Regions from separate parts of the Undibacterium sp. RuTC16W genome, predicted to be linked through region 1. Evidence: predicted binding sites of a transcription regulator. Region 1 holds the regulator's gene; the other holds the start of a gene.
What was found. Region 1 encodes sigma-54, which starts transcription at its own class of promoters, with help from an activator protein. Its sites were predicted from a motif close to TGGCANGNAANCTGCTTT; they were not measured.
Positions count from the first base shown of each region.

Region 2: the regulator sigma-54 is predicted to act here: its motif matches at 2,477-2,494, upstream of prpB (methylisocitrate lyase).

Region 1 covers NZ_JBMPPE010000002.1:463,458-469,527, forward strand. The annotation lists gene ACO0K4_RS06465 (MBL fold metallo-hydrolase) at 1-157, shown strand, start outside; gene hpf (ribosome hibernation-promoting factor, HPF/YfiA family) at 464-808, opposite strand; gene ACO0K4_RS06475 (RNA polymerase factor sigma-54) at 942-2,432, opposite strand; gene lptB (LPS export ABC transporter ATP-binding protein) at 2,450-3,190, opposite strand; gene lptA (lipopolysaccharide transport periplasmic protein LptA) at 3,192-3,770, opposite strand; gene lptC (LPS export ABC transporter periplasmic protein LptC) at 3,790-4,443, opposite strand; gene ACO0K4_RS06495 (KdsC family phosphatase) at 4,440-4,985, opposite strand; gene ACO0K4_RS06500 (KpsF/GutQ family sugar-phosphate isomerase) at 4,985-6,010, opposite strand.
Region 2 covers NZ_JBMPPE010000003.1:402,692-408,761, reverse strand. The annotation lists gene ACO0K4_RS08605 (chemotaxis protein CheX) at 1-129, opposite strand, end outside; gene ACO0K4_RS08600 (response regulator transcription factor) at 130-510, opposite strand; gene prpR (propionate catabolism operon regulatory protein PrpR) at 565-2,211, opposite strand; gene prpB (methylisocitrate lyase) at 2,534-3,424, shown strand; gene prpC (bifunctional 2-methylcitrate synthase/citrate synthase) at 3,609-4,760, shown strand; gene acnD (Fe/S-dependent 2-methylisocitrate dehydratase AcnD) at 5,045-6,070, shown strand, end outside.

The DNA.
Region 1 (6,070 bases):
CATGGATATTGCGATGATGGTACCTCAGCACGGACGGTATTTTATCGGGCGAGAAGCGATTCATGCTTTTCTGGACTGGATAGAGAACCTGCCATGCGGGATCGATTTATTTACCCAGGAACACTATCGGTTTCACGGGCAAAAGTTAGCTCTATAAACAATCTGTAACTAAGTCAGGACTGACGCAAAAATCAAGATCGCTCACCACAGAGAAGCCAGGACACAAAGGAAAGGCAGGAATAAGCGATTTCATGAAATATCGATTAAAGAGTTTTTAGAAATCCCCAAAACGAATCCGCAAGCAGGCTGCGGCTGTTGGCACGAAAAGCCCCTGGAAGCCGTATCCAGCCTGCGGGTTCGATATCGATGGTAATAAGCCACTGTTCGTTTGGTGTACCCAACGAAAAAGGACGCTTGAAGCGTCCTTTTTTTTGTACCGGCTACGAACACCGGACTTGATGACTTACACCGACGCCGGGTCTGGCAGGTGCTTGATGGCGTCGTGCTGATGATCTTGAATTTTGTCTTTGTGTTTGATGACTTGTCTGTCCAGTTTATCGATGAGGAGGTCGATCGCAGCGTAGAGGTCGTGCGCCAGGCTTTCTACGTGGATATCTTTACCACTGATGTGCAGATTAATGTCTGCTTTATGCCGTTTTTCCTTTTCCCGGAGCTTGTCTACCGTCAGGATGACGGCGATATCAATGACTTGATCGAAGTGTCGCCTGATGCGCTCAAGCTTGTTTTGTACATGTTCACGTATTGCAGGAGTTACTTCGAGGTGATGTCCACTGATGGTGAGATTCATACTACGCTCCTATGGTGATGTTACTTGCTATAAATTTCTTCAGCATTTGCTCTGATGCATCGAGCTAAATTATATATAGCAATACAAAACGTAATTTCAAGGCTTAGTTACAAGACTAAATTACAGGTGTTCATTACAAGGATTTGCGCAGGCTTACTGGAGGAATTTTTAGGGCTTCACGGTATTTGGCAACAGTACGTCGCGCAATGACCATGCCTTGTTCACCCAGCATGTCTGCAATTTTGCTATCAGAGAGTGGGCTTTTCTGGTCTTCTGCTCCTATCAACTGCTTGATGAGTGCACGTATCGCGGTGGAAGATGCTTCCCCCCCCGTTTCCGTCGCGACATGGCTACCGAAGAAATATTTCAACTCAAACATACCATGCGGGGTAAGCATGTATTTCTGGGTCGTTACACGAGAAATAGTACTCTCGTGTAAACCTAGTGTATCAGCAATTTCGCGCAAAACAAGAGGGCGCATCGCAACCGCACCGTGAGTGAAAAAATTACGTTGTCTTTCAACTATCGCTTGTGCAACGCGCAAGATGGTGTCGAAGCGTTGCCGCATGTTTTTGATCAGCCAGCGCGCTTCCTGCAACTGCGATCCCATCGTTCCGTCACCGCGATTTTGCTTCATGATGTTGGCATACATACTATTAACGCGGAGCTTGGGCATGACATCCTGATTCAGCAAAACCTGCCAGCCATTTGCTGACTTTCTGACGATCACATCGGGGACCACATAGTCTGATGACGCCGCTGCAAAATCCGCACCTGGCTTAGGATTACACTGGCGAATCACTACCTGCGCCTCGCGCAAATCTTCATCATCGCAGTTGAGAATTTTTTTCAGTTTGTTGAAATCTCGCTGCGCAAACAAGATGATGTGTTCTTCAACAATCTTCAGCGCCAGACGACGTGTCACGAATGGAATCTTAGGTAAGCGTTTGATCTGCAAGGCTAGACATTCCGACGGCGTACGCGCACCAACCCCGGCGGGATCAAAGCTTTGCAGCATCGTTAATGCGAAAGATAATTCCTCTGGTTCTACACACAATTCAAGCGGCAAACTCGCATGGATTTCATCCAAGGTCTCCATCAGATAACCACTGAGATCCAGCGCATCAATCATCAGCTCAATTAAGGCACGATCACGCGGCTCACGAATATTCAGGCGCATCTGTTCCAGCAAATGATCGCGCAAACTGGTTTGCGCAGCTTCTAATTGCGGACGTCCATCCTCTTCCTCTGAAGACTTACTGCCTAGCGGTACATCATCAAAACTCCACTCTTCTTCGTTGGCGCTGGTGCTGTCCGCGGATGAAGCAACTTCCGCATTGTCACCGCTATCAGCAACCGGAGCGGCGGTCTCGGCACCGACTTCCTGTACTGCAAATTCAGATTCTGAATTATTGCTGGTGGTGCTAATCGCGCCATCGGCCAGCAATCGCACTGCATTATCCATGGGGTCATCAACCCGCTCCAGCATGGGATTATCAGTCAACAGGTTTTCCAGTTCCTGATGTAGTTCCAGCGTGGATAACTGCAAAAGACGAATTGATTGCTGCAATTGCGGCGTCAGCGCCAGGTGTTGTGAGGTACGTAGTTGCAGGCTTTGTTTCATCATCATCTCGCTTCCCGCTACATGCGGAAATGCTCTCCCAGATAAACCCTGCGTACGGATTCGTTCGTGATGATGTCTTCCGGTTTGCCACTCGCCAGCACTGCACCTTGATTGATGATGTAGGCGTGATCGCAAATACCTAGAGTTTCGCGCACATTATGATCGGTGATCAGCACACCGATACCGCGCTCTTTCAGGAAGCGTACGATACGCTGAATCTCGATCACAGCAATCGGATCAACACCTGCAAAGGGTTCATCCAGCAACACAAAGCGCGGATTCGTTGCCAGTGCCCGGGCAATTTCTACCCGGCGACGTTCACCGCCAGATAAAGAAAGCGCCTGATTTTCACGTATGCCCTCGATCTGCAAATCGGCCAGCAAGGTATCCAGGCGTTTCTCAATTTCGGCTGAATTCAGAAACTTGCCATGTTCATCCTTTTGCAACTCCAGCACGGCACGGATATTGTCCTCGACTGTCAGCTTACGAAATACCGATGCCTCTTGTGGCAAATACGATAAGCCGAGAACGGCACGTTGATGAATCGGCAAATGGGAGATGTCTACACCGTCCACATTGATTTCACCGGCATCAGAGGGAACCAGTCCAACGATCATATAAAACGATGTCGTTTTGCCCGCACCGTTCGGCCCCAGCAGACCGACAACGTCACCACTCTTTACTTCAAGCGACACATCGCGCACTACCTGGCGCGCACCGTAACGCTTTTGCAAACCCTTGATCAATAAAGTGCTCATCTTATTCTTTGGTTTGCTTATCGGCTTTAGGTTCTAAAATCAAAGTAACACGACCGCCACCGGGAACTTGTTTTCCAGACGTGCTGTTGGTCGCAACAAAGACATCATTAATACTGTCGTAGGAAAGATATTCCCCCTCCTGCTCCTGGGTTACATTTTTACCGTCAAGATAGCGGATCTTCGCCTTGGAAATGAATTTCACCAGCTCAGACCTGTCGTCGTATTCAACTCTGTCGGCATAGCCGTCGACCCATAAATCAGGGCCACCGTCGCGCTTTTGACGGAACGACACACGACCGCCAGCATTGGCATACAGAACCGATGTCTGGTGTCCGTCAGCCGCCTCTGTCACAACGGCACGATCAGCCTTTACCAGCAAAGTGCCGCGGACCAGAATGACTTCGCCAAGCAGTGTTGAGGTACTCTTTTTTCCGTCTGAAGTCAGGTGTTCTGCGCTGATTGCTGTCTTCTTCAAGCTGTCAGCCTTTTCCGCAAATGCCGCAGGCGACACAGTGAAGATGCCGATCGCCAGCATGAAACAATGACTCAGACATTTCATTTCTTTATATTGAAAGCGCATTATTTGCTCTCCGTCGTAATTAGTTAGTAGATGTCCGCTTGGGATGTGGACGATCGATGAGCATGTGAACTTTGCTGAGCAACTGCACTTCCTGTGTCGCATTGTTCGCAATCATGCCTATCGCATGCGTCTCTGATCTTTCTGTGTACAAGGCGACGGCTTTATCGGTCTTCATCGTATTCACATCCGGCAGCAGTAACAGATATTCGGTTTGCAAGCGCATGAATTTTGCCGTCGCACTATCGGGGCGTTCCATATTCACGTTGCCGTACAAATGAATTTCATCACTCTCTCTCGGCGGCTGTTGTGATGCTTGCCCTTGTGCGTTTTTTTGTTCAACAACTGCCTTATCTGCCCGGATTGTGACCGGGGTTTTGTCTTCATCAAAACTGTTGATACGCGGCTGTTGAATTTCAAAATTATCGTAACGAGGATGATGCGTCAACCGGTCACCTGCGACGTGGAAATTTGCCTGCCCATTGTTCGATAATTTAATGAAATTAAATTTCTCTACATAGTAGTCAGGCTCACTCCGGGCCGAGGAACGCGAATTGCCCTCATCATCATTTCGCCGCAACACCTCTAATACCCAAAAACTGCCAAGCGCAATCATTGCCAGCACAGCAACCGCCAGCCAGATACGAAAACGGTCTAAGGAAAATGCATATTTCATGTGAGATAAGTCGCCAGTGCTGAATCGTATTTATCTTGTGCGCGTAAAATGAAATCGCAAATTTCACGCGCCGCGCCGGCACCGCCAGTCGCTTTTGTCACATGGTGAACCCTGGTTCTGACCTCGTCATGCCCGTTCGGCACACTGGCAGCGAAGCCAACTCTCGTCAGCACGGGCAAATCGATGACATCGTCACCAATAAAACCACAGTGCTCCGGTGACAAATTCAATTCAGAAATCAACTCCAGAAACGCCGTCTTTTTGTCGTGTATGCCTTGCTTAACATGCGTGATCCCCAGATCAGCAGCACGCCTCGCGACGATGGCGGACTGTCGTGCACTGATGATCGCGGTGTGGATTCCCGCCTGTTGCAATAACTTGATGCCCTGCCCATCAAGGACATTAAAGGTCTTCATGACTTCACCTTCAGGGCTAAAATGCAGGCTACCATCAGTCAAAATACCGTCGACATCAAAAATCATCAGCTTTACTACCGACGCTCTGGCAACCGCATTTTCTGTGGAATGTCGTGCGTGATTCATCAAATCACCTTGGCCCGGGTCAGATCGTGGATATGCAAGGCGCCAACCAATTTGCCACTCTCATCGGCAACCAATAATTGATTAATTCTATGTGTTTCCATGACTTCGACCGCTTCGACGGCCAGTTGTTCGGCGCGAATACTGCGCGGATTTTTATGCATGACATCAGCAATGCTGATTTTTGAAAAATCCTGCACAGTCTCCATCAAACGACGCAAGTCACCGTCGGTAAACACGCCGACAACCCGCTGATCCTGATCGACCACAGCCGTCATCGCCATGCCTTTTTTTGTAATCTCCAGCAATGCTGTTGTTAATCTGGTATCCGGTGCTACTTGAGGAATGGCATCTCCTGTACGCATCACATCACGCACATGTGTCAGTAGTCGCCGGCCTAAAGCACCGCCGGGATGAGAGCGGGCAAAATCCTCTTCTCGGAAACCGCGCGCATCCAGTACCGCGACCGCCAGAGCATCGCCAAGCGCCAGAGTGACCGTCGTACTGGCTGTCGGCGCCAGGTTCAGGGGACAGGCTTCTTTCGCGACCCAGACATTCAGGTGCACATCAGCGAGATTCGCCAGACTGGAGGCCGGATTACCCGTCATCGTGATCAGTTTAACGCCCAGGCGCTTGATGATGGGCAAAATCGACATCAATTCAGACGCCTCGCCCGAATACGAAATACCGATAAAAACATCTTGTGGCGTGATCATACCCAGATCGCCGTGAGCAGCTTCTGCCGGATGCACGAACAAGGCGGGCGTACCGGTAGACGCAAAAGTGGCGGCGATCTTACGCGCAATATGGCCAGATTTACCGATACCAGAGACCACCACACGCCCCTGACAATGCAGCAGCAGTTGTGTTGCCATAGCGAAAGCAGCACCATGATCATCAGACAGTCTGGCCTGCATTGCCTGTATCGCATCGGCTTCAATTTGCAGGGTTTCGCAGGCCAGTTGCAATGCCCGGCTTGTTGCCGCTTCTGGAGCGACGGGGGAGGAAATAAGCTTAGAAGTACTCATTCCCAAAGTATAAACGAAATTGAGTAAGCAAAAACTCTGCCAGTTAATTGAGTCCAGATA
Region 2 (6,070 bases), on a different contig from region 1:
TTCGACTTTAGGAACCGATAACTTCACTTCATCGCCGACGATTTCACTCAAGCTGGCCGCTGCTCGTCCGGCGCCAATATTAAAAACTTCGGTGAGGGCGTCGAGATGAATTTCAGTTAAAGAATTCACTTAATTTTCCAAGAAGTACGCCAACGCTAAGGCAATGGATTTTTCGGTAACCGGCTTAGCAACAAAAGTGGCGCCAAGCTTATTTGAGCGGCTTTGAAAAGTTTCTTGAATATTTGCGGAAAATACAACGATGCGCATGTCTGGATGTTTGCTCAGTATCATTTCCGCCGCATCTGTTCCTAGCATGCCTGGCATGTTGATATCCATGGTACAAAAATCAGGAGCCTCTTTGTCTGCCAGGGCAATCGCTTCGTCGCCATTCGATGCTTCGAGAATTTCCCAGTCATCGTGTTTACTTTTGATGTGAGCACGTATGACCATACGAGAGACTTTGCTGTCATCGACGATCAGGAGTTTTTTTTGTGTTTGATCTTGGCTCATTGCGGTGTCATCTTGGTTGTTATTATGTAGATTGATTTTAACCGAAAGAAATTTCTAAAACACCTTGTTTACATTCTTTAACTTCCGCCACAACGTAGTTCGGCTAATGCCTAAATGCCGGGCGACATCATCGCGATTGTGTTTAAATTGCTCCATAACTTGCCATAAGGAAATATCAGCCACATCAGCTTTTAGATTCCGTTCACCGATATCTGGATTCTTTTTTCCTGACAAATTAGTATTTTCTTGTTTGCTTGTTAAAATTTCTGGTGCAATTTTTATTAGCAGGCTAGTCGTTAGTGCCTGCAGTGGTTCAGCCGCCAGGAACAAGGCTAAGCGTTCCATCATATTGCGCAATTCCCTGACGTTGCCGGGCCATTGATATTGCGCTAGCAGTGTGCCGCAGGCGAGAACCTCGGCATGCAGATTGGCATGGGGACGGCTTCCCAAAGATGCCAGCGCATGCTTGATACACCATTCTGCTAATGGCACCAGATCCTCTTTGCGTTCACGTAACGGCGGTAGTTGTAAGCGTAGTACAGCCAGCCGATAAAACAAGTCTGACCGGAAGCGACTCTCGCCGATAAGTACATCGAGGTCGCAATGCGTTGCACTGATAATCCTGACATCGACAGGAATAGGGCGGACGCCACCTACCCTGACGACTTCTCTTTCCTCCAGAACGCGTAACAGCCGGGTTTGCAGGCTTAAAGGCATTTCACCGATTTCATCCAGAAATAAGGTGCCACGATGCGCTGCCTCGAATAAGCCTGCATGACCGCCACGCCGGGATCCGGTAAACGCGCCGTCCTCATAACCGAATAACTCTGATTCCAGCAGCGATTCGGCAATCGCACCACAGTTGACCGCCACAAAAGGATGACGCGCACGCGGGCTTTCTTTATGCATGGCTTGTGCTGCCAGTTCTTTGCCGGTGCCGGTTTCACCTTGTATCAGCACTGTCGCCGGGGAACGGGCGAACAGCATGATTGATTGCCGCATACTTTGCATGGCAGGGGATTCACCGCGCAAATCAGCTAGTCCATGCCGTGCCCTTAGCGATTCGGCCGCAGGATGTTGGCGTCCGCGTGCGGACTCCAGGCGTGTCAAGCGGGCGATTTCCAGGGCGTCCTCAAAGGACTGACGTATCGATTCTGCGGAATACATGAAAATGCCCGTCAAACCTGCTTCCTCTGCCAGATCGGTAATTAAGCCAGCACCCACGATGGCTTTAATACCCTTAGCCTTGAGTTCACTGATCTGGGCGCGAGCATCTTCTTCCGTAACATAAGTCCGTTGCTCGAGTTTGAAGCCAAAGGTGTTTTTAAAGTCGACCAGTTCCGGCATCGTCTCCTGGTACGTGATCAGGCCAATGTCTGGGGAGACCCGGCGTGCTCTGGCGAGTGCTTGCATGACATCGAAGCCGCTGGCTTTTGCGATCACGACAGGGACGGGCAAACGGTTTTTGAGATACGCGCCATTGGATCCGGCAGCAATCACCGCATCGCAACGCTCGGTTTGCAGACGTTCTCGCAGATGTTGTGCTGCTTCTTCAAAACCCATGTGGATGGGTTCAATCGTCGCGCTGGCATCATATTCGACCATGATGTCGCGAAATAAATCGAATAGTCGCGAAATGGATACCGTCCAGATGACGGGTTTGTCATTGGCGTCGCGAGGAATCGGTGTTTGTGGCCGCATGATGGTCTGAGGTGAAGTTTTTTTGGAGGAGGCTAAAGATGCTTGCGATGGTTAAAACGAACCTCTCTGTCAAAGCGAGATTGAGAATGTTTCAAATTTCCATGTTAAATGTTTCATTGTTTTAAAAAATGTTTCAAATTAAACGTCATTATGAAACAAAAGTCAGTCAATAGCGAATTGTTTTCCCTTTGGAGCATCCAGATGACGTGCTTAAGTCCTTGATCCGCCTCATATTTTCACAGTAGTGATGTTGTCTTTGTAAAACTGGCACGCTGATTGCAATAAGCTCACCCAGCAAAACCCTATTTTGAAAGGTAAGAACATGAGTCAACTCTCCGCAGGTGCTGCGTTCCGTAAAGCCATGCAAGAAGAATCGCCCTTGCAGGTGGTTGGTGCGATCAATGCGAATCACGCCTTACTGGCAAAACGTGCCGGCTTTAAAGCGATCTACCTGTCCGGTGGCGGTGTCGCTGCGGGTTCTCTGGGCTTACCAGATCTGGGTATCTCTAATCTGGACGATGTGTTGACTGACGTGCGCCGGATTACCGATGTGTGTGATCTGCCTTTGCTGGTCGATGTGGACACGGGTTTTGGTTCCTCTGCTTTTAACGTAGCACGTACGGTCAAGTCCATGATCAAGTTCGGCGCAGCAGCGATGCACATTGAAGATCAGGTTGGCGCGAAACGCTGTGGTCACCGTCCTGGCAAAGAAATCGTCAGCAAGTCAGAAATGGTCGATCGCATCAAAGCTGCCGTCGATGCGCGTACCGACGACAGTTTCGTGATTATGGCGCGTACTGACGCTTTGGCAGTCGAGGGGCTGGATGCAGCGATTGAGCGTGCACAAATGTGTGTCGAGGCTGGTGCGGACATGATTTTTCCGGAGGCGATTACAGAGCTTGCGATGTACAAGCAATTCGCAAACGCGGTCAAAGTCCCTATCCTGGCGAACATTACCGAATTCGGTGCAACACCGTTGTACAGCGTGGAAGAACTGGCTGCAGTCGATGTTGGTCTGGTGCTATATCCCTTGTCTGCTTTCCGTGCCATGAATAAGGCGGCAGAAAATGTGTATACCGCGATTCGTCGTGACGGCTCGCAAAAAGCGGTAGTCGATACGATGCAGACACGCATGGAATTGTATGAGCGCATCAATTATCACGATTTTGAGCAAAAGCTGGATGCCTTATTCGCCCAGCAAAAATCTAAATAAAACGCATCACAGAAATTAATATACCTACTAAAAATTAACATACTCCCCTTTTTTTATTAAAAACTAGCCTATTCCGCATGTTTTTATTGGTGTTTAAAAAAATACTGGGTAAGAGTATGTATTAGTATGACTTGGTATGTCTTAGTATATTTTATAAAGCACAAATCTCATAAAGGAGAATCTCATGACAGAAGCCGCCGTTCCTTTTAAACCAAAAAAATCCGTTGCCTTGTCTGGTGTTGCCGCCGGTAACACTGCACTGTGCAGCGTAGGCAAAACCGGTAACGATTTGCACTACCGCGGCTACGACATTCTGGATGTCGCTGATACCTGCGAATTTGAAGAAATCGCGCATTTGCTGGTGCACGGCAAATTGCCTAACATCGCTGAACTGAAAGCCTACAAAAACAAGCTGAAATCCTTGCGCGGTTTGCCCGCCAATATGAAAGCAGCGTTGGAAGCTTTGCCAGCGTCCGCCCACCCTATGGATGTGATGCGCACTGGTGTATCGGTCTTGGGTTGCACCTTGCCAGAAAAAGAGGATCACAATACACCGGGCGCACGCGATATTGCCGACCAATTAATGGCATCTCTCGGTTCCATGTTGCTGTACTGGTACCACTTCAGTCACAACGGTAAGCGGATTGATGTAGAGACGGACGACGATTCTATCGGTGGACATTTCCTGCACCTGTTGCATGGTCAAAAGCCAAGCGCATCTTGGGAAAAAGCCATGCATACCTCGCTGATTTTGTATGCAGAGCACGAGTTCAACGCATCCACATTTACTTGCCGTGTGGTCGCTGGTACTGGCTCTGATATCCATTCCGCCATCACCGGTGGCATTGGTGCTTTGCGCGGTCCAAAACACGGCGGTGCCAATGAAGTCGCGTTTGAAATCCAGAAACGTTACGACAATCCGGATGAGGCAGAAGCCGACATCAAAAAACGAGTAGAAAATAAAGAAGTCGTGATCGGCTTCGGACATCCGGTCTACACCGTATCTGATCCCCGTAACAAGGTCATCAAGGAAGTTGCACGTCAGTTGTCGGTCGAGGCAGGCTCCACCAAAATGTTTGATATCGCAGAGCGCTTGGAAACGGTGATGTGGGACATCAAAAAAATGTTCCCGAATCTGGACTGGTTCTCTGCCGTGTCGTATCACATGATGGGTGTTCCTACCGCCATGTTCACACCGCTGTTCGTGATTGCGCGTACTTCCGGTTGGGCAGCTCACATCATTGAACAGCGTATCGATAATAAAATCATTCGTCCAAGCGCAAATTATGTTGGTCCTGAAGATTTGCAATTTGTGGCACTGAAAGACCGTAAGTAAATTTTGAATGTATTGAAGACCTCTCACCACCGAGGCACAGAGACACAGAGGAACAACAAAGGCAAAAAAGCATTGGCTCACTGCTGTTCTGAGAGTTGGTTTGAGCTTTTTCATCCGGCCTTTCAATTCAATGTGAATGGTAGTAAACAGCGCTTCATTTTGCGTAAGCCCTGATTTTAGAAGCTCGTTCTAGAAGTAAATTGATTTTCTCTTGTGCTTGCTCCTCCTCGGTGTCTCTGTGCCTCTGTGTCGAGAGGTCTTGATTGATTAATTTGGACAATATAATGAACACTCAATTCCGCAAACACCTGCCAGGCACTGCGCTGGATTATTTTGATACGCGTGCTGCGGTCGATGCAATTGCGCCTGGTGCGTACGATAAGCTACCTTACACCTCTCGTGTTCTTGCCGAGAATCTGGTCCGTCGTTGCGATCCGGCGACGCTGAGCGACTCATTGAAACAATTCATTGAGCGTAAACGCGATCTGGATTTTCCATGGTTTCCGGCTCGTGTGGTATGTCACGATATTCTTGGACAAACTGCGCTGGTTGATCTGGCGGGTTTGCGTGATGCGATTGCGGACCACGGTGGTGATCCGGCCAAGGTCAATCCTGTGGTGCCTGTGCAACTGATCGTCGATCATTCTCTGGCAGTGGAATGTGGTGGTTTTGATCCCGATGCGTTCAATAAAAATCGGGCGATTGAAGACCGTCGCAATGAAGATCGTTTCGACTTCATCAACTGGACTAAAAAAGCGTTCAAGAATGTCGATGTGATCCCTCCGGGTAATGGCATCATGCATCAAATCAATCTGGAACGCATGTCACCGGTGATTCAGATCAAAGACGGTGTCGCTTTCCCCGATACGCTGGTTGGTACTGACAGTCACACACCACACGTCGATGCCCTGGGTGTACTGGCGATCGGTGTTGGCGGTTTAGAAGCCGAAAACGTGATGTTAGGCCGTGCTTCGTGGATGCGTTTGCCAGATATTATCGGCGTAGAACTGTCCGGTCGTCCGCAGCCCAACATTACTGCCACTGACGTCGTGCTTGCCATGACGGAGTTCTTGCGCAAGCAAAAAGTGGTCGGTGCGTATCTCGAATTTTATGGGGAAGGAGCGGCCGCACTGACGCTCGGTGACCGTGCAACGATTTCCAATATGGCACCGGAGTATGGCGCGACCGCAGCGATGTTTTCCATTGACCAGCAAACCATCGATTATCTGAAATTGACTGGTCGTGAAGATGAGCAAGTCAAGTTGGTAGAGACGTATGCTAAGCACACGGGCTTGTGGGCAGACAGTTTA